3 regions of the Streptomyces sp. NPDC051109 genome follow, and region 2 is predicted to be linked to each of the others. Evidence: riboswitches for the same ligand, from Rfam matches in the RefSeq annotation. Region 2 holds a riboswitch; each other region holds the start of a gene.

Region 1 (6,924 bases), on a different contig from region 2:
GATCCGGCGCTCCGCCCGAGCGAGTACAGCCCGGAGGCCAGGGCCGCCAGGTGGTCGGCGCTGTCTTTGTCGAGGCCGTGGACGCACGTGACGAGGCCGTCGGCGGTGAGGAGGACCGCGCTGCGCGTGTAGGGGACCCGCTGGACCAGGCCGCTGAGCAGCCAGTCGAGGTCCGAGAGCCGGCTGGTCTTCGTCGCCGCTTCGCCGCCCATGGTGGTGCGCTCCTTGCTGAGGTGAGAGGTCGGGGTCATAGCTGGTTCTCCGACTGGGCGAGGCCGAAGCCCCGTTGGAAGGCGGCCATCAGGCCCGGGTCGTGCACGGGTTGTTCGGGTGTGTCGGCCGGCCGCGGGGCGGGGGCGTCCCGCAGCTGCGGGACGAGGTGGTGCTGGGCCCGGCGCCGGGGCAGCGGCGGCCGGTCGGGATCCGTGCGGGCGGCCGGTACGGAGACCACCGCCATGGCCGGCGGGGCCACCGGCGCGGGCGCGAAAGCGGGCGCGGGCGCGGGCGCGGGCGTGGCGGCGGGCACGGGCGTGGCGGCGGGCACGGGCGTGGCGGCGGGCACGGGCGCCGGATGCGCCGGCTCCCGTACGACGGGCCTCGCGGCCGGCCGTACGGCCGGTCCCGCGCCCGGGCTCACGGCCGGCGCCCGGCCCGGCGGGATCACGTCCAGCCCCAGGTCGAGGCCCAGGTCCAGGGTCGTCTCGACGTCCGGCACCTCCCTCGGCTCCGGCGGCCGCACACGCGTCCGCGGGTGCGGCGCGGACGGCGCCGCCCAGGTCGGTGCCGCCGGCTCCGGCTCCCGTCGGAGCGGTGGTTCCGGCCTCGGCCTCGGCTGCGGCTGCGGCTGCGGCTGCGGCTGCGGCACCGCCACCCGTACGGGCTCCAGCGGAGGCATGCCGGCGCCCCCGTCACCGGTCCCCCACGACGTGGCCCGGGAGCCCCCGAGCGCATCTGCGGCGCTCGGCGCCTCCGCCCCCAGCAGCTCCTGCGGCAGCACCAGCACCGCGAGCACCCCGCCGTAGATGTTGGACTTGAGCTCGACGGCGATCCCGTGCCGCCGGGCCAGAGCCGACACCACGAACAGGCCGATCCGTCCGTCCGCCAGCAGGTGCCGGACGCTGATCTGGTCGGGGTCGACGAGCAGGGCGTTCATCCGGTGCTGCTCCGCGGCCGGCAGGCCCAGCCCGCGGTCCTCCACCTCGACGGCGATGCCCGCGGTGACCCGCTCGGCGCGCACCACCACGTCGGTGTCGGGGGCGGAGAACACCGTGGCGTTCTCGACCAGTTCGGCCAGCAGGTGCACGACGTCGGCGACGGCGTGGCCCCGTACGGTGCCGCACGCCGGGGGCACCACCTTGACCCGCGTGTACTGCTCGACCTCCGCGACGGAGGAGCGCAGCACCTCGCTCAGGTCGATGGGCCGGGTCCACTGGCGCCGGGAGGCGGCGCCGCCGAGCACGGCCAGGTTCTCGGCGTGGCGGCGGATCCGGGTGGCGAGGTGGTCGACGTGGAAGAGCTCCTTGAGGAGGTCGGGGTCCTCGACCGTGTCCTCCAGCTCGTCGAGCAGCGAGATCTCCCGGTGCACGAGGGACTGGAGGCGGCGCGCGAGGTTGACGAAGACCTCGACCTTGCGGTCGCTGTCGGACGGCGCGGCCGGGCCGGCCAGCCGTACGAGGGTCGTGTGCGCGTGTTCGCGGGCGCCGCGCAGCTCCTGGGAGAGCAGCCAGAACTCGTCGACGCGGTCCGGGTCGGTCCCGGGCGGCGGCGCCGTCGGTCCGCCGCGGACCGGGCGGACCGGCGGCTCGCCCCGTTCCAGCCGCTCGGCGGCGGTGCGCAGCTCCTGGCGTCCGCGCACACTGGAGCGGCGCAGTGCCTCGCAGCGGTCCCGGACGGCCTTGGCCGAGCGCTGGGCTCCGAGCAGGGCGGCGGCCAGCGCGCCGATGACGAGCAGCGCGCAGCCCGCGAGGACCGGCCAGAGCCGGGCGTCCCGCTCCCCCGCGCCCCCGCCGAGCTGCAGCGTGAAGATCACCGCGGCGGCGCCGCTGAGCGCGGCGGCGAGCGTGGGCAGCAGAGCGGCGCGGACCAGCTGGGGCCGTATCTGCCGGCCGGGACCGGTGACGGAGTGTCTCGACGGGGCGTGGCGGGCGGCGCGGAGTCCGGACATCGGCGTCCTCTACGTGGGGCCCGGGCCCCCAGGGTTCCGGGGCCCGGTGTGGATCACGGTGTTGATCACCGGATACCCACGCTAGACCGCAGGATCCCGCCGCTGACAGCCAGTTGGGGAACTTCGCCGGGGTGCTTCCCGCTCCCGATGGAGCGCTCGTACGGCAGCCCGAATCCGCCGGGGGGCGCACGTTCGCGAGGACCGTACGGGACGCGCACCCCCCATCCGCGGAAACAACCCCCTACGAGCCGACGGCCTCCGGTTCCTCGTGCGCCGCGGCCGAGGGCCGGGCGGTCGCGACCGGGCGGGACGGCGTCGCCGGGACGGGCGTGGCCGAGGCCACGAACGGGCGCCACCACGGCTCGCTCGGGGCGCCCGCGTCGCCCGGCTCGAACGGCTGGCCCGGGATCGGCAGCGCGATCGCCGCCCCGGTGGCCTCGGCGGCGGCCATGGTGCCCTCGCCGGGCTCGTCCCACGGGTGCAGCGCCAGGTTGAAGGTGCCCCAGTGGATCGGCAGCATGGTGCCGTGCGGGATCCCGCCCTGGAGGTCGAGGTGGGCCTGCATGCCCTCCTCGGGGGTCATGTGGATGTCGGGCCAGTACTCCGAGTACGCACCGATCTGGATCATGGTGGCGTCGAAGGGGCCGTGCGCGGCGCCGATCTCCGCGAACCCGGGGAAGTACCCGGTGTCGCCGCTGTGGAAGATCCGGTGCTCGTCGCCCGCGACCACCCACGAGGCCCACAGGGTGTTCTGCTGGTTGCGCAGGCCGCGCCCGCAGAAGTGCCGTGCCGGGGTCGCCGTCAGGGAGAGCCCCGCGATCTCGGTGGCCTCGTTCCAGTCGAGCTCGCGCAGCCGGTTCGGCGACACCCCCCAGCGCTCCAGGTGGGCGCCGACGCCGAGCGGCACGGCGAAGACCGTGTCCGTCCCGGCCAGCTCCTTGATGGTCGGCAGGTCGAGGTGGTCGTAGTGGTCGTGCGAGATCACCACGGCGTCGACCGGCCCCAGCGAGGCCAGCGGTACGGGGACGGGGTGCAGGCGCTTGGGCCCGGCGAACGGGAACGGGGAGCACCGCTCACCCCACACCGGGTCGAACAGCACCCGCCGCCCGTCGATCTCCGCGAGCACGCCCGAGTGCCCCATCCAGGTCAGGCGCAAGCCGCTCACCGGCGGCTTCGCCAGCTCGGCGAGCGTCGTCGGGTACACCGGGATCGGCGCGCCCGGGTTGCGCCGGGTCCGCTGCTCCTTGTGGAAGTAGATCTTGGCGAACTCCGTCATGGAGCCGGAGGGCCTGGTCCGGGCCCCGACCGGGTTCTGGAAGACGCCGTCGGCGAAGTTCGGCGAGCGCCGGATCCGCTCCAGGCGGGCACCGGACGGATCCGCGCCGAAGGCTTCGGGCCGCAGGGCGCGCAGCCGGGGACGCAGGGGACGGGAGCCGGTCAAAGCGCCTCCTGGGAGGGTGGGGCGGATGGGCGTGAGGCAGTACGGAGTACCGGTCTACCACCTTGCCAACGCGCACCGGCCCCGAAGGATTCCGCCGCGCGCCTGCGTCCTCGCTCCCGCTCCTCCCGCCCCCTCCGCGGCCCTTGCGTCCCCTTCCCCCGCGCCCGCCCCGCCTTCTACAGCGGCAGCAGGTCCGGACGCTTCGCCTCCACGTGGTCCCCGGAGGACTCCCCGCGCAGCCGCCGCCCGATCCAGGGCACCAGATACTCCCGCGCCCACTGGATGTTGTCCCGGGTCACGTCCACCGAGCCGCGCGGCTGCTGCGGCGGCCACGGCTGGTCGGGGTCGGTCGGCACCTCCAGCCCCAGCACCTGGGCGGCGCGCAGCGCGACCCGGGTGTGCCCCTCGGGCGACAGGTGCAGCCGGTCGTCGTCCCAAGCCCGGCGGTCCTGCACGGACTTCAGGGACCAGAGGTCGAGCACCGGGCAGTCGTAGCGGTCTGCGATGGCGCGCACGTGCGCGTTGTACGTCGCGATCTTGCCCCGCAGGTGCTTGAGGACCGGAACGCCCCGGGTGTCGAAGCCCGTGGTGATCATGACCTGGCCGACGGCCCCGGTGAGGTCGGCGACCGCCGCCTCGAACCGCTCCGCCGCGTCGTCCGGGTCGCTGCCGGGCCGGATGATGTCGTTGCCGCCCGCGCAGAAGCTCACCAGGTCGGGTGCGAGCTCCTTGGCCCGGGGGACCTGTTCGGCCACGATCTGGTCGAGGAGGCGCCCCCGCACGGCCAGGTTCGCGTACCGGAATTCGTTTTCCTCGCGCTGATCGGCCAGGAGTACGGCCAGCCGGTCCGCCCAGCCGAGAAAGGTCCCCCCGGGCCCCGGGTCCCCCACACCCTCGGTGAAGCTGTCCCCGATCGCCGCGTACGAGCCGATGGTCTTGAGTGTCGTCTTCGTCGCTGCCACGAGAACACATCCTTCACCCCGGCACGTGACCTACGCCACCGTAGGCAGGGGTTGACGGACCGTGATCTATACCACCCGGTCGGTACGGAATAACAGCGCGTGGGGCCGGGACCCCCCTCGGGTCCCGGCCCCACGTGTCCGGCTGCCTCTCCGACGGCGAGCCGTCAGATGCTCACGCCCTTCGAGCGGAGGTAGGCGAGCGGGTCGATGTCCGAGCCGTAGGACGGCCCGGTGCGGATCTCGAAGTGCAGGTGCGGGCCGGTCGAGTTGCCGGTGGAGCCGGAGAGGCCGATGGTCTGGCCGCCGGTGACGCTCTGGCCGACCGAGACGGAGAGCTGGGAGAGGTGGCCGTACTGGGAGTACTTGCCGTCGGCGTGACGGATGACGACCTCGTTGCCGTACGCGCCGCCCCAGCCGGCGGAGACCACGGTGCCCGCGCCGACGGCGCGGACGGTGGTGCCCGAGCTCGCGATGAAGTCGACACCGGTGTGGTAACCGCTGGACCACATGGCGCCGGGGGTCTTGTACTGGGTGGAGATCCCGCCACCGCCGACGGGGGCGACGAAGCCGGCGGCGCTGACCGTGCCGGCGGCGGACTTGGCGGCGGCGCTCTTCTTGGCGGGCGCGGGCGCGGGCGCGGGCGCGGCGGGGGCCGGAGCGGCGGGGGCCGGAGCGGCGGCCGCGGAGCCCTCGGCGTCCGAGGCGGAGGCCGGGGCGGAGTCCGAGGACTTCTTCGCCGGGGCCGGGGCCGCCTTCTCCGCGGGAGCCGGGGCGTCCCCGCCCTTCACGCCGAGGGCCAGCTTCAGCCCGGGGTGGATCAGCGAGGGGTCGGCGCCGACGGCCTCGCGGTTGTCGGCGTACAGCTGCTGCCAGCCGCCCGAGAGGTGGCGGTCCTGGGCGATCTTGGAGAGGTAGTCCCCCGGCACGACCGTGTAGACGGCCGAAGTGGCCGGGGAGCCCTGCTCGGCAGCGGCGGGCGCGGCCTGGAGGGCCGCCGGCAACTGCGGGGCCTGCACGGGAGCCGCAGCGGGTGCGGCGGCCGGAGCGCCGGCCGCGTGGGCGCCGGCGGCACCCAGCAGCGGCAGCGCGAGGGCCGCACCGCCGGTGCCCGCGACGGCGAAGCCGCGCGCCACGGAACGGGACTTGGGACGTCGGTGCTTACCCTTTGCAGGCATGGCGAATTCCTCTCCGTCGCCTGCGAGGTGAGCTGTCGGGTTCGGACTGGAGATGTCCGGCCGTGCATGAACAGAACATGAACGGCTTCACCCCGAGCTGCTCCGATGCGAATGATCGGGAACAGCGGCCTACCTGGTTCCCCCGCTCCTGCCGCGCGCGTGAATAGTCGGGTGCGGTTTCCGGACGGCGGCAGGATTCGGCGGTCCATCCGGATCGATCGCGAAGGTAATCGAGTTGAGCCGCACCGAACAAGCCACGAATTTCCTGACGGATTCACAGAAGCGGGAATCCGCCGGAATTCCGGTCACCCTGCGTCCATTCCCCGGCGCCAACAACCGCCCCGGCCGGGCCATTCGGCTTCGACGATCAGGCACTCACGGTCACCGTATGATCTGGCTCACGGGGCCGCGCCCGATCTCGCCTCCGGTTATGGCAAGTTGGCCCCAAGTAGTGTAATTCGGACAGATCGCGACGACGCGGAGGAGTTCCCGTGACCCAGCAGATACCCCGGCCCCCGCGGACGGAGCCCGTACCGGAGCCCGAACTCGCGGGGGTGCGCAACTTCCGTGACGTGGGCGGCCTCCCGACCACCGACGGCCGGAGGGTCAAGCCGGGAATACTGTTCCGTAGCGGACATCTGGCACATGCCACCGAAACCGATGCAGAATTCCTCGCATCGCTCGGCCTGCACACCGTCTTCGACTTCCGCAACGACGCCGACCACGCCCTGGAGGGGCCAGACGTCGAGCTCCCCGGCGTACGGAACGTCAACATCCCGCTGTCGGATCCGGCCGACGGCAAGGAGTTCTGGAAGATGGTCCGCGACGGCGGCATCGAACAGCTCCGCGGACTCCTCGGCGGGGGGAGGGCCGCCGACCGGATGGCCACGTCGTACCGCTCGATGATCGAGAACCGCACCGCCGAGCACAGCCGGGTCGTGCACGCCCTCGCCGAGGAGAGCGTTCCGGCGCTCATGCACTGCGCGGCCGGCAAGGACCGGGCCGGCCTGGCGATCGCCGTCACCCTGCTCGCGCTGGGCGTCGAGCGCGAGGCGATCGTGGCGGACTACCTGGAGTCCAACGCCCCGCACCGCCGCTACCGGGTGCGCCGCGGCAGCGATGCGCCCGAGGCCCGCTCCCCCGAGGTGATGGAGTTGCTCTCGCCGCTCTTCGACGCCCGGG
Region 2 (6,924 bases):
TACGACGACGTCGATGGACGGCACGAGCATCTCCTTCTGGGATGTGACGCTGGGTGTGCGGTGGCATGTCGGGCCGTGGGATGGCCCCGCCGACTAGAGCCTAACCGGCTCCGGGCACTCGACCGGCCGACCGCCCGCCTCCTGGGACGAAAAAGGGCCCGAATACCCGCCTTCCGGGACATAGGGCCCTCGAACGCCGGCACATCGGAGCCGGCCGGACCCGGCCGGGGCCGGTCCGGGTCCCGGAAAACGCCGCCGCCCGGCGCGTGAGGGGAAGACGCGCCGGGCGGTCGGGCTGCCGCGGCGCCGCTCGGGCGGCCGCGGTTGTCACTGCAGGATTCAGCTGAGCTTCAGCATCTGACCCGGGAAGATGAGGTCGGCGTCCGAGACGATGTCCTTGTTGAGCTCGAAGAGCTTCTCCCAGCCGCCCTTGACGCCGTTGGCCTCGGCGATGGTGCCGAGGGTGTCGCCCGACTTGACCTCGTACGAACCGTTGCCGGTCTTCACGACGGGGGCCTCGGCGCGCTCCGAGCGGGTGACCGGCGCGGAGCTCTCGCGCTTGGTCTCCTTCTTCGGCTCGGTCTTCTTCGGCTGGGTCTTCTTGGTCTCGGTCTTCGTCTCCGTCTTCTTCGGGGTGTCGGTCGCGCCGCCACCGTCGTAAGCAGAGTTGGAGAGGCCCTTGCCGCAGACCGGCCAGGCGCCCTTGCCCTGGCCCTTGAGGACCTTCTCGGCGATGGCTATCTGCTGCGACTTGGAGGCCTGGTTGGCCTGCGCGGCGTACGACTTGCCGCCGTACGCGGCCCACGTGGAAGACGAGAACTGCAGGCCGCCGTAGTAGCCGTTGCCCGTGTTGATGGACCAGTTGCCGCCGGACTCGCAGCTCGCGACGGCGTCCCACTGGGACGCGGTGGCGGCGGAGGCCGAGCCGGCCGCCATCAGGGGGGCGGCGACGGCGACACCGGCGACACCGGCGAGCGTGACGATGCGAGCGGCCTTGGAGGCGCGGCGGTGCTTGCCCTTGCCGGAAATCAGCATGGAGTTCTCCTCACCGACGCCTACGAGGTGAGCTGTCGGGTTCGGGCTGATGAGTGCCCGGCCGCGCGACTGGCGCACGACTTAACCCCTAGCCGGTTCCCCGGCCGTCTCTCAACGGCCGCTCCCGGCGCCTACCTTGGTTCCCCCGCTCCTGCCTTCGGCGCTTGACGCGACGACTGTTCCCTCCGTCCGCCGGCAGGATTCGGCGATGCGGACGAAGGAGCCCGCGGTGGCGGGCGACTCAGAAGGTAGACAGGTCTCTCCCCGATGTTCAACGAGGAACACCGGGGAGAAACGGCCCCTACTTGCCCTCCCCTCACCGGCGTTTGCGCAGGTGAGGGCGGGGTTTGCGGAAGGCTCCAGGCGGGACACGCCAGTTGACCGGAAGAGACACATGTCTCACTTGCAGATAACGGACATTCAGCCTTTTACGGGTGCCCGAAGTGCCGCTATTTCTAGCTTAGATCCAGATTCTGGCCGGGCTTGATCAGGTTGGCGTCATCGCCGATGACCTGCTCGTTGGCCTGGTAGAGCGCGTTCCAGCCGCCCTTGACCCCCTTGGCAGACGCGATCGCGGCGAGGCTGTCGCCCGCCTGGACCGTGTACGAGGGGTCCGACGCCGCGTCAGAGGCGACGGGCACCTCAAGAGCGGGCGTACCGCGGTGCTTGCCGGTGCCGGAGGGGTCCGGGATGCCGGCCGGGTCGGTGGTGGCCCCCGGGAGGCCAGGGGCCGAGGGGGCGCCGGGCGCGCTCGGGTCGGCCGGGTTGACCGGAGCCGTCGGGTCCGTCGGGCTCCCGGGCGCGGTGGGGCTCCCCGGGGCCGTCGGGTCGGCGGGCGCCGTCGGGGTGCCCGGGGCCGTCGTCGGGTCGCCCGGGAGCACCGGGGCGCTCGGCGAGGTGGACGGCGCGTCCGGATCGGGCATGACGGGCAGTCCGCTGTTGGGCGCGAGCGGCGCCGGCGGAAGGGTGAAGACCGGGGCCGGAGCCGGGGTCGGGGCGCCGAAGTCCCGCGCCTTCGCGCCGGAGCCGCCGGCCGGGACCGAGTCGTCGGGGCGCGAGGCACTCGGGGCGATCGGGCCGAGCGTGCCGGGCAGGCCCGGGTCCACGGCGGCCGCGGGGCCCTGCTGGGTCAGTCCGGCCGACTCCGAGCAGTGCCCGAAGGCCTGCGCGCCCTGGGTGCCCAGCACGCGCTCGGCGACGGCGATCTGCTGCGAGCGGCTCGCGAGGTCGGGGCGCTCGGCGAATTCGAGGCCGCCGGAGGCGTTCCACTGCTCCTGCGTGAACGAAAGTCCGCCGTAGGACCCGCTGCCTGAGTTGGCGCTCCAGGAGCCGCCGCTCTCGCACTCGGCGACCTTGTCCCACGTGGAGGTGTCTGCTGCGCTCGCGCCGGTGGCGGCGAGCAGCGGCAGGGCCAACGCGGAACCGGTCACTCCGGCGGTGACGACTATCGCGGGTACCTGGCGGGGGCGTCTGTGGCGGCCGTTCCCGGAACGCATGAGCTGCACCTTTCGCATAACGGCTGGGTAACGGCAGAACCTAGCCGTCTTAGCACGTCAGTAACAACTCTTGCCGGGGGCTGACTTACGGTCAGGGAGCGTTCAGGGGTTTCGGGGTGTGAACCTGACGGGAAGAGTGCGCAGGCCACGCATGATCAGACCGCCGCGCCAGCGAAGGTCGTTGGGCGGAACAGCGAGTTCCAGATCCGGCAGACGCGTCAGCAAAGTCGCAAGCGCCGTCTGTCCTTCAAGTCGTGCGAGCGGAGCACCCAGGCAGTAGTGGATGCCGTGCCCGTATCCGAGGTGCTGGTTGTCGGTGCGGGAGAGGTCGAGGGTGTCCGGATCGGCGAACCGCTCGGGGTCCCGGTCGGCCGCGGCGAGGACGACGAGCACCGGATCGCCGGCCGCGACCTCCCGGCCGCCGAGGGTCAGCGGCTCGGTGGCGAACCGCCAGGTGGCCAGCTCCACGGGCCCGTCGTAGCGCAGCAGTTCCTCGATGCCGGTCTCCAGCAGGCCGCTCTCGCCGGCGGCGAGGGAGTCCTGGAGGCGGGAGCGCTGACCGGGGTTCATGAAGAGGGAGTGGACGCCGTTGCCGATGAGGTTCACGGTCGTCTCGAATCCGGCGAACAGCAAGATGAAGGCCATCGCCGTGGCCTCGGCCTCGGTCAGGTGGTCGCCGTGGTCGCTCGCGCGGATCAGGTCCGAAATCAGATCATTGCCCAGATCATCCCGTTTGCGGTGGATGAGTTCACCGAGATAGGTCCGCATCTGCTTCACGGAACGGGCGACCCCGCCGCGCGGGCCGCCGCCGTGCCGGATCATCATCCCGGCCCAGTCCCGGAAGTCGTCCTGGTCCTCGCGCGGTACGCCGAGCATCTCGCAGATGGCGTAGATGGGGAGCGGGAAGGCGAACTCGTGGATGAGGTCCGCTTCCCCCCTGCTCGCGAACTGGTCGATGAGGTGGTCGGTCAGCTCCTGGACCCGCGGGGTGAACTCGGCCACCCTGCGCGGGGTGAACGCCTTCGACACCAGCCGCCGCAGCCGCGTGTGGTCCGGCGGGTCGATGTTGAGCAGGTGCGTCATCAGCTCCGCCTTGCGCTCCCCCGGGATCCCGGTCTTGCCCTTGGCGTGCGCCGGCTCCGCGTGGTGCGCCGGGTTCTTGCTGAGCCGCTGGTCGGCGAGGGCCTGGCGGGCGTCGGCGTACCGGGTGACCAGCCAGGCCTCGACCCCGCTCGGGAGCTTGGTGCGGTGCACCGGGGAGTGCTCGCGCAGCCAGGCGTACGCCGGGTACGGATCGGTCGCGAACTCCCAGTCGAACAGGGTCGGGCCCTGGGGAGGAGTGCTGTCTTCGGGGGCTGCGGAGGTCGGCTCATGCACCCGCTGACCGTATCCCGCGCGCCCGCCGCCATCCCATATGGGTGGTTCGCCGCGGCTGTCCGCAGATCCGCCCTCGCTTGACCTCGCGTTCCCCGGCGTTCCTACTTTCGGTTTTGTGGATGTGAGGATCTTGAAGAGCAGCTTCGCGGTGGTGGAGAGAAGGGCCGAGCACGCGGTCAAGTACTTCTACTCCCACCTCTTCTGGCACAACCCCGGGATCCGTGAGCTCTTCCCGGCCTCCGCGCAGGACATGGAGCGCCAGCGCGACCGGCTCTTCGCCGCGCTGACCCACGTGGTCGCCCACCTCGACGACGAGAGCCTCCTCCCCTATCTCCACGACCTCGGCCGCGACCACCGCAAGTTCCTCGCCGGACCGGAGCACTACGCGGCCCTCGGCGCCAGCCTGCTCGCCGCGCTCGCCCGGACCTGCGGCGAGTCCTGGACCCCGACCGTGGAGAAGGCCTGGTCCGAGGCGTACCAGGTGATCGCCGACGCCATGATGGCCGGGGCCGCCGCGAGCGAGGACCCGCCGTGGTGGGAGGCCGAGATCGTGCGGCACCTCCGGTACGGGCAGGACATAGGGGTGCTGACCCTGCGCCCGCACGCCCCCTTCCCCCACCTCCCCGGCCAGTACGCGAGCGTGAGCAGCGAGCGGGCCCCGAGGATCTGGCGCACGTACTCCCTCGGAAACGCCCCGCGCCCGGACGGCACCCTCGACCTGCACGTCAGCCGTATCGAGGGCGGCCGGCTCAGCACCGTCCTGGTCGGCGAGGCCCGGCCCGGCGAGATGCTGCGGATCGGCGCGGCCGGCGGGCAGCTGACGCTGCGCCGCGCCGACCGCCCGGTCAGCCTGATCGCGGCGGGCACCGGCTGGGCGCCGATCCGGGCCATGGTGGAGGAGCTCGCCGGGCAGCCCCCCGATCAGGACGTACGGCTCTTCGTCGTCGCCCGGGACGCCGCGCACCTGTACGACCGCCCGCTGATCGACGAGTACGCCGCCGCCTTCGGCTGGCTCGGCGTCACCTACATCACGCCCGCCCCCGGGCAGCACCGCAACCAGGCCACCGGGCGGCTCGCGACCGCGCTCGGCCACCGGGCCATGTGGCCCGAGCAGGACGTCTACCTCAGCGGGCCGACGCCGTTCGTCGAGCAGACCGTGCACGTGCTGAAGGAGCTGGGCGCCCTGCCGGGCCGGATCTTCCACGACTGCGTGCCCGCCGCCGGCACCGGCCACGGACCGGCCGGCCGTCCCCTGGGCTTCGGCGAGTGGTTCCTCGGCCGCCCCGAGCCGCACTGGCACAACCCGTCGGGCCGCGCCCCCCGGTGAGCCCCGCCGGGGCTCAGGCCCCGACGCCCTCGGCGGCCCGGATCGCGTCCCGGTAGACGCGGGCCGCCGCGCGCAGCGCGGTCTCGGGGTCGACACCCGCCGCCTCGGCGCGCGCGGCCAGTTCCAGCAGCTCGTACCCGATGCCCTCGCCGCGCGGCAGTTCCACGGCCACGCCGCCCGCGCGGACCCGGCCGGCGAGCTTGGCCGCGAGCGCGAGTCCGGGCTGGCCCAGCGGGATCCCGTCGGTGACCGACTCCCGCTGCTTCTCGACCGCCTTGGTGCGCTGCCAGTGCGCGCTGACCTCCTCCGGGGTCTGCGCGTCCGCGTCCCCGAAGACGTGCGGGTGCCGGTGGATCAGCTTCTCGACGAGGCCGCCGGCCACGTCGTCGATGGAGAACGGCTCGTCGGGGTCCTCCTCGGCGATCCTCGCGTGGAAGACCACCTGGAGCAGTACGTCGCCGAGCTCCTCGCGCAGCGCGTCCCGGTCCCCGTCCTCGATGGCCTCGACGAGTTCGTACGCCTCCTCCATGGCGTACTTCACCAGTGCCTCGTGGGTCTGGCGCGAGGTCCAGGGGCATTCGCGCCGGACCCGGTCCATCACCTGCACGAGGTCGAGCAGGCGGGCGCCGGGCAGGTCGTACGAGCCGGGCAGCAGTTCCAGGTCGGGCATGTCGACGCGGCCGGAGCCGGCGAGCCGGGCCAGTCCGTCGGTGAGCCGCCGGTCGCCCTCGCCGGACGGGATCACCACGACCGTCCGGCCGCCGGCGCAGGCCTCGACCAGCGCGTGCGCGTCCGGGGCCTCGTGCGCGACCTCGACGCCGGCCTCGCGCAGGTACGGCAGCTGCGGGTGGCCCGGGTCGGCGCACAGCACCCGGTCCGCGGCGTGCAGGGTCTGCCAGGCCGGCCAGGACAGCAGGCCGGGGGCGACCCGGTGGCTCGCGGTCAGCAGGACGATCCGGCCGGCGGCCGTGGCGTCGGGGCCCGCCGCGGGGGGCGGAGCCGGGGCGGGCACGGCGGGGGCGGGTTCGGCGGGGGCGGGTTCGGCGGCGTGGTCGGTCACCCTCCGAACCTACCTCCGGACGGGCGGGTCAGGCTCCGGCGGGGGCCTGCTCGGGCCGGGTCCGCTGGACGATCCAGGGGGTGTCCTGGTCGCCGAGCACGATCTGCTGCGCGTCCCAGACCCCGTAGCGCGGGTTCACCTCGATGTGCAGGGCCTTCGCGGCGGACGCGAGCTTCCCGACAGCCTTGTCCTGGCTGCCGTAGTGGTCGAAGAGCTTGTCGCGCAGCAGCTTGAAGCGGGCGTCCGCGTCCAGCTGCCCGGGCGCCAGCTGGGCCTGTTCCAGGGCCGCCGCGGCCAGCTTCTCGGCTCCGCCCGCCTTCTCCAGCTGGGCCTTGCGGAAGTCCTGGACCTCCTTCTCGCCGACGCTCACGCCCGCCTCCTCGGCGGCGCGCTCCAGCACGACGGTCTGGATCATCTTGTTGAGCTTGACGCGCTCCAGGCCGGGCGAGGACTGGATCAGCTGGGCGGCGGTGGACCCTGCTTCGTTCTGTGCCGCGCGGACGTCCTTCACCTGGGCCTGGAGCGCGGAGGTGGTGATGCGTTCGCCGCCGACGACGGCCGCGGTGCCGGGCCGGGCCTGGCCCGAGCAGGCGGTCAGCAGGGGGGCCGCCACGAGCAGGGCGGCGGAG
Region 3 (6,924 bases), on a different contig from region 2:
GATACGCGGCCTTTGTTAATGCGGACCGCTCGCCGTGTTTACGGCATGTTGCGAAATCCTCACCCGCAGCCGGTGCGCCCCGGCCGCGCGGTCCGCGTGGAGCGCGGTCAGCGCCCGGGCCCGCTCGGCGTCCCCGCGGACGATCGCGTCCACGATCGCTCCGTGCTCGGCCCAGGAGTCCACCGGCCGGGCCGGCGCCTGCACGGAGTACATCCAGGCGACCTTGTGGCGCATCTGTGTGAGCAGCGAGATCAGCCCGGGGCTGCCGGAGGCCTGGGCGAGGGTCTCGTGGAACCAGCCGCCCAGGGACCGCAGATCCTCCCCCTGCCCCCGCCGGGCCCGCTCCTGACCCAGCCTGACCAGCCCGCGCAGCACCTTGAGGTGGCCCTCGGTACGACGCCGGGCGGCGCGGGCGGCCGCCAGCGGCTCCAGCAGCAGCCGCAGCTCCAGGAGGTCGGCCGCCTCCTGCTCGGTGGGCTCGGCGACGCAGGCGCCCGCGTGCCGCCGGGTGGTGACGAAGCCCTCGGACTCCAGGGTCCGCAGCGCCTCGCGGACGGGGACGCGGGAGACCCCGTACCGGCGGGCCAGCAGTTCCTCCGTCAGCCGGGCGCCCGGCTCGAAGACCCCGGAGACGATGTCTTCGCGGATGGCCGTGCATACCGCGTGCGCAGGAATACGCAAGTCCGGACCTCCGCCTAATTCCGACTTCCGACTGTCGTTACGCGGACTCTATTGCACCGGGCGATAAATTCCGAGCGCGGGCGGAAATAGGCGATGTTTACAGCCAACACGAAGGCCCCGGCTCGGGGAGCCGGGGCCTTCGGTTTCGGTGCTGCGGGTCAGACGTTGACGCCGTGCTGGCGCAGGTACGCGACCGGGTCGATGTCCGAGCCGTACTGGGCGCCGGTACGGGCCTCGAAGTGCAGGTGCGGGCCGCTGGAGTTGCCGGTGGAGCCCGACAGGCCGATCTGCTGGCCGGCGGTGACCTGGTCGCCGACGGAGACGCTCAGCGAGGACATGTGGCCGTACTGCGTGTACGTGCCGTCGGCGTGCTTGATGACGACGTTGTTGCCGTACGCGCCGCCCCAGCCGGCCTCGACCACGGTGCCGATGCCGACCGCGTGCACCGTGGTGCCGGAGGCCGCGTGGAAGTCGATGCCGGTGTGGCTGCCGGAGGACCACATGCCGCCGCCCGCGTGCCACTGGGTGCTGATGTAGGACTCGTCGACGGGGGCGACGAAGGTGTTGAGGCGCTTGCGCTCCTCCTCGCGGGCGGCGCGCTCGGCGGCCTCGCGCTCGGCCTTCGCCTTCTCCTCGGCCTTCTGCTTGGCCTCGGCGGCGCGCGCCTTCGCGTCGGCCTCCGCCTTCGCCTTCAGGGCCGCGGCCTCGGCCGCGTGCTCCTGGGCGTCGGCCTGGGCCTCGATCTGGCCCGGGAGGTCCTCGGCCGTCACGACGGCGTTCAGACCGGTGTCCTCCATGGAGGGGGCCTTGTCCGACGCGGCGAACGCCGGGCCTGCGAGGGAGCCGACGACACCGGTGGTGGCGAGGGCGGCTATGCCGGCGTAACCGGCGGTCTTGCGGCTCAGACGACTGGAACCACGGTGCTTACCGGCGGCACGACTGCCAAACGCCATGAAGGGGCTGATCCTTTCCTTCCTTCTCGCCTACCGGGTTAGCTGACGGGTTCGGAGCAGGAAGGTCTCCTACGGGCCCCCTCTGGCGAGGCGGTCCGATTCACCCCAGGGACACATGTGGGTCCCCGGCTCCCCAGGCTCGCGCCTGACGGGGACTCGGCGATCGCTGCCCGGTGCCGCGGATGCGGCGCGTACAACTGACGGACAGCACGGCCGACGCTAGGCGGATCATCAGTCAATCGCCAAACAGACACGCGTTTTTGTTGCATACGCCACACCCCATACGAGCAACCTCTCCACGAAACAGACAAAAGGGGCCCCGGCGGACAAGCCGCCGGAGCCCCTTGGAATGTCCGTCAGTTGGTGACGACGGTGACCTCACCGATCCCGAGCGCCCGCACGGGCTCCTCGATCTGCGCGGCGTCGCCCACCAGGACCGTGACCAGGCGGTCCACCGGGAAGGCCGCCAGGACGGCCGACGTCGCCTCCACCGTGCCCGTTTGGGCCAGCTGCGCGTACAACTGCGCCTGGTAGTCGTCCGGAAGCTCCTGCTCGACCTGGTCGGCGAGCGTGCCGGCGACGGCCGCGGCCGTCTCGAACTTCAACGGGGCCACGCCCACCAAGTTCTGCACCGCCACGTCCCGTTCGGCGTCGGTCAGGCCGCCCTCCGCGAGGGTGCGGAGCACCTTCCAGAGGTCGTCCAGCGCCGGGCCGGTGTTGGGGGTGTCGACCGAGCCGCTGATGGCGAGCATCGAGGCGCCCTTGCCGTCTGCGGTGGAGCGCAGCACCTGGCCGAAGGCGCGCACGCCGTACGTGTAGCCCTTCTCCTCGCGCAGCACCTTGTCCAGGCGTGAGGTGAGGGTGCCGCCCAGGCAGTAGGTGCCGAGCACCTGGGCCGCCCAGACCCGGTCGTGCCGGTCCGGCCCGATCCGGCCGATGAGCAGCTGCGTCTGGACCGCGCCGGGCCGGTCCACGATGACCACGCGGCCCGTGTCGTCGGCGGTGACCGGCGGAACCGGGAGCGGCTCGGCGGAGTTGCCGCTCCAGGAGCCCAGGGTGTCCCCCAGGACGGCGTCCAGGTCGATCCCGGTCAGGTCGCCGACGACCACCGCGGTGGCGGTGGCGGGGCGTACGTGGGCCTCGTAGAAGGCGCGTACGGCAGCGGAGTCGATCCGGGCGACCGTCTCCTCGGTGCCCTGGCGCGGCCGGGACATGCGCAGGGTCGACGGGAAGAGCTGCCGGGAGAGCTCCTTGGCGGCCCGGCGCTGCGGATTGGCCAGCTCGTGCGGGATCTCGTCGAGCCGGTTGCGCACCAGCCGGTCGACCTCGCTGTCGGCGAAGGCGGGTGCGCGCAGCGCCTCGGCGACCAGGCCCAGCGCCTTGGCCAGCCGGGAGGCCGGGACCTCCAGGGAGACCCGCAGGCCCGGGTGGTCGGCGTGCGCGTCGAGCGTGGCGCCGCAGCGCTCCAGCTCGGCCGCGAACTCCTCGGCGGAGTGCTTGTCGGTGCCCTCGGACAGGGCGCGGGCCATGATCGTCGCCACCCCGTCCAGGCCCTGGGGCTCGGCGTCGAGCGGGGCCGCGAGGTTGACCTCGACGGCGACGACCTGCTGGCCGGGCCGGTGGCAGCGCAGCACGGTCAGGCCGTTGGGCAGCGAGCCGCGCTCGGGCGCCGGGAAGGCCCACGGCCTGGCCTGGCCGGCCTGGGGCTGCGGGTGGAAGGTCATCGTGACGGCTGCGGTGTCGCTCACTGCTCCGCCCCCTCGTTCTCGTCGCTCTCACCGTTCTCGCCGGCTGCTGCCGGGAGCGGCTCGTACACCAGCACCGCGCGGTTGTCGGGGCGCAGTCGGGCGGCGGCCACGGCCTGCACTTCCTCGGCGGTGATGTCGAGGACGCGTCCGACCGCGCTGAGCGCCAGCTGCGGGTCGCCGAACAGCACCGCGAAGCGGCACAGTTCGTCGGCGCGCCCGGCCACCGTGCTCAGCCGGTCCAGCCACTCGCGCTCCAGCTGCGCCTGGGCGCGCTCCATCTCCTCGGCGGTCGGGCCCTCGGCGGCGAACCGCGCGAGCTCCTCGTCGACGGCCGCCTCGATGGCGGGCACCTCGACGCCGCTGGAGGTCTTCACGTCCAGCCAGCCCAGCGAGGGCGCACCGGCGAGGCGCAGCATGCCGAACCCGGCCGCGACGGCGGTCTGGTCGCGGCGGACCAGGCGGTTGTGCAGCCGGGAGGACTCGCCTCCGCCCAGCACGGTCAGCGCCACGTCGGCCGCGTCGCACTCGCGGGTGCCGTCGTGCGGGAGCCGGTAGGCGGCCATCAGCGCACGGGCCGGGACCTCCTCGACGATCTCCTCGCGCAGCTCGCGGCCCATGATCTCGGGCAGCGCCCCGTCGCGCGGCGGCTGCTTGCCTTCGTGCCCGGGGATGGTGCCGAAGTACTTCTCGACCCAGGCGAGCGTCTGCTCGGGGTCGATGTCACCGACGACCGACAGCACCGCGTTGTTGGGCGCGTAGTACGTACGGAAGAAGGTGCGGGCGTCCTCCAGGGAGGCCGCGTCCAGGTCGGCCATGGAGCCGATGGGGGTGTGGTGGTACGGGTGGCCCTCGGGATAGGCGAGGGCGGTCAGCTTCTCGAAGGCCGTGCCGTAGGGGACGTTGTCGTACCGCTGGCGGCGCTCGTTCTTGACGACGTCGCGCTGGTTCTCCATGGACTCGTCGTCCAGGGCGGCCAGCAGCGAGCCCATCCGGTCGGCTTCCAGCCACAGCGCGAGCTCCAGCTGGTGGGCCGGCATGGTCTCGAAGTAGTTGGTGCGCTCGAAGCTGGTGGTGCCGTTGAGCGAACCGCCGGCCCCCTGGACCAGCTCGAAGTGCCCGTTGCCGGGTACGCTCGCCGAGCCCTGGAACATCAGGTGCTCGAAGAGGTGAGCCAGGCCGGTCCGCCCCTTGACCTCGTGGCGCGAGCCGACGTCGTACCAGAGGCAGACCGCGGCGACCGGGGTCAGGTGATCCTCGGAGAGCACCACGCGCAGGCCGTTGGCCAGCCGGTGCTCGGTCGCTGTCAGGCCGCCGGAGCCGGCCTGGGCTGTGGCCGTGTGACCCATGGGCATGTGGTCCCTTCGATCGCGATGCAGAGTTTTCCGTCAGACCTGCCACTGTATGCAAGCGCGTCGGGCACCGGAGAAGTTCCCGGCTCACACTCACCCACGCCTCCGTCCGGGGGTGACCCCAGGGTCGGAGTCGGCGTTGTCGGTGCCTCGGGCCACAATGGTCCGCGACAACCCCGTCAACGCCGATCAGACCGGCCGCCAGACCCCCAGCACACTTTCTTGGTTAAGGAGCCGCGCAGCGATGGCCCGCCGCAGCACGAAGACCCCGCCGCCGGAGGATTTCGAGGAGAAGATCCTCGACATCGACGTCGTCGACGAAATGCAGGGCTCCTTCCTCGAGTACGCGTACTCGGTGATCTACTCCCGCGCCCTGCCCGACGCCCGGGACGGCATGAAGCCGGTACACCGGCGCATCGTCTACCAGATGAACGAGATGGGCCTGCGCCCCGACCGCGGCTACGTGAAGTGCGCCCGCGTCGTCGGCGAGGTCATGGGCAAGCTCCACCCGCACGGTGACGCGTCGATCTACGACGCCCTCGTGCGCATGGCCCAGCCCTTCTCGATGCGGCTGCCGCTGGTCGACGGCCACGGCAACTTCGGTTCGCTCGGCAACGACGACCCGCCGGCCGCGATGCGTTACACCGAGTGCAAGATGGCGGACGCCACGTCACTGATGACGGAGTCGATCGACGAGGACACCGTCGACTTCACCGCCAACTACGACGGCCAGGAGCAGGAGCCGGTCGCGCTGCCCGCCGCGTACCCGAACCTGCTGGTCAACGGCGCCTCCGGGATCGCGGTCGGGATGGCCACCAACATGCCGCCGCACAACCTGGGCGAGGTCATCGCGGCCGCGCGCCACCTGATCCGCTACCCGCAGGCCGACCTGGAGGCGCTGATGCGCTTCGTGCCGGGTCCGGACCTGCCCACGGGCGGCCGGATCGTGGGGCTCTCGGGGATCAAGGACGCCTACGAGAACGGCCGCGGCACGTTCAAGATCCGCGCGACGGTGGCCGTGGAGAACGTGACGGCGCGCCGCAAGGGCCTGGTCGTCACGGAACTGCCCTTCACGGTCGGCCCCGAGAAGGTCATCGCGAAGATCAAGGACCTGGTCGGCTCCAAGAAGCTCCAGGGCATCGCGGACGTCAAGGACCTCACCGACCGCTCGCACGGCCTGCGCCTGGTCATCGAGATCAAGAACGGCTTCCACCCGGAGGCCGTCCTGGAGCAGCTGTACAAGCTGACGCCGATGGAGGAGTCCTTCGGCATCAACAACGTCGCGCTGGTCGACGGCCAGCCGCTGACCCTGGGCCTCAAGGAGCTGCTGGAGGTCTACCTCGACCACCGCTTCGAGGTCGTGCGGCGGCGCAGCGAGTTCCGCCGCGGCAAGCGGCGCGACCGGCTGCACCTGGTCGAGGGCCTGCTGGTGGCCCTGATCGACATCGACGAGGTCATCCGGATCATCCGGGACAGCGACAACTCGGCGCAGGCGAAGGAGCGGCTGATCGAGCACTTCTCGCTGAGCGAGATCCAGACCCAGTACATCCTGGACACCCCGCTGCGCCGGCTCACCCGCTTCGACCGGATCGAGCTGGAGTCCGAGCGCGACCGGCTGACCGGCGAGATCGACGAACTGACCGGGATCCTGGAGTCCGACACGGAGCTGCGCAAGCTGGTCTCCACGGAACTGGCCGCGGTCGCGAAGAAGTTCGGCACCGAGCGCCGGACGGTCCTGCTGGAGTCGGCGGGCACGGCGATCGCCGCGGTTCCGCTGGAGGTCGCGGACGACCCCTGCCGGGTCCTGCTGTCCTCGACGGGCCTGCTGGCGCGCACCGCCAACGGCGACCCGCTGCCGGAGGAGGAGGGCGGGTCCCGCGCGAAGCACGACCTGATCGTCTCGCAGGTGGCCGCGACCGCCCGGGCCGACGTCGGCGTGGTCACCTCGTACGGGCGGCTGCTGCGGCTCGCGGTGATCGACCTGCCGCAGCTGCCGGACACCCACGCCGCGCCGAACCTGGCGGGCGGGGCACCGGTCTCGGAGTTCCTCTCCGGACTGGAGGCGGACGAGAAGGTGGTCTGCCTGACCTCGCTGGACGAGTCCTCGCAGGGCCTGGCCCTGGGCACCGAGCAGGGCGTGGTCAAGCGCGTCGTGCCGGACTACCCGGCGAACAAGGACGAGCTGGAGGTCAT

The links. A riboswitch is a leader RNA that binds a small molecule or an ion and turns the genes downstream of it on or off. The one in region 2 is predicted to bind cyclic di-AMP.
Region 1: another riboswitch for cyclic di-AMP. It lies ahead of ACIBAD_RS18415 (peptidoglycan DD-metalloendopeptidase family protein); the one in region 2 lies ahead of ACIBAD_RS26905 (transglycosylase family protein).
Region 3: another riboswitch for cyclic di-AMP. It lies ahead of ACIBAD_RS14585 (M23 family metallopeptidase); the one in region 2 lies ahead of ACIBAD_RS26905 (transglycosylase family protein).

The regions. Positions count from the first base shown of each region.
Region 1 covers NZ_JBITFF010000009.1:49,362-56,285, reverse strand. The annotation lists gene ACIBAD_RS18435 (roadblock/LC7 domain-containing protein) at 1-212, opposite strand, end outside; gene ACIBAD_RS18430 (sensor histidine kinase) at 248-2,164, opposite strand; gene ACIBAD_RS18425 (MBL fold metallo-hydrolase) at 2,406-3,605, opposite strand; gene ACIBAD_RS18420 (SGNH/GDSL hydrolase family protein) at 3,782-4,567, opposite strand; gene ACIBAD_RS18415 (peptidoglycan DD-metalloendopeptidase family protein) at 4,732-5,742, opposite strand; cyclic di-AMP (ydaO/yuaA leader) riboswitch at 5,747-5,955, opposite strand; gene ACIBAD_RS18410 (tyrosine-protein phosphatase) at 6,234-6,924, shown strand, end outside.
Region 2 covers NZ_JBITFF010000016.1:121,792-128,715, reverse strand. The annotation lists gene eno (phosphopyruvate hydratase) at 1-30, opposite strand, end outside; gene ACIBAD_RS26905 (transglycosylase family protein) at 340-1,035, opposite strand; cyclic di-AMP (ydaO/yuaA leader) riboswitch at 1,038-1,208, opposite strand; gene ACIBAD_RS26900 (transglycosylase family protein) at 1,491-2,531, opposite strand; gene ACIBAD_RS26895 (cytochrome P450) at 2,634-3,908, opposite strand; gene ACIBAD_RS26890 (globin domain-containing protein) at 4,030-5,235, shown strand; gene ACIBAD_RS26885 (nucleoside triphosphate pyrophosphohydrolase) at 5,249-6,247, opposite strand; gene ACIBAD_RS26880 (SurA N-terminal domain-containing protein) at 6,324-6,924, opposite strand, start outside.
Region 3 covers NZ_JBITFF010000006.1:324,921-331,844, forward strand. The annotation lists gene ACIBAD_RS14580 (GntR family transcriptional regulator) at 16-681, opposite strand; gene ACIBAD_RS14585 (M23 family metallopeptidase) at 840-1,634, opposite strand; cyclic di-AMP (ydaO/yuaA leader) riboswitch at 1,648-1,806, opposite strand; gene ACIBAD_RS14590 (pitrilysin family protein) at 1,991-3,358, opposite strand; gene ACIBAD_RS14595 (pitrilysin family protein) at 3,379-4,728, opposite strand; gene ACIBAD_RS14600 (DNA topoisomerase IV subunit A) at 4,976-6,924, shown strand, end outside.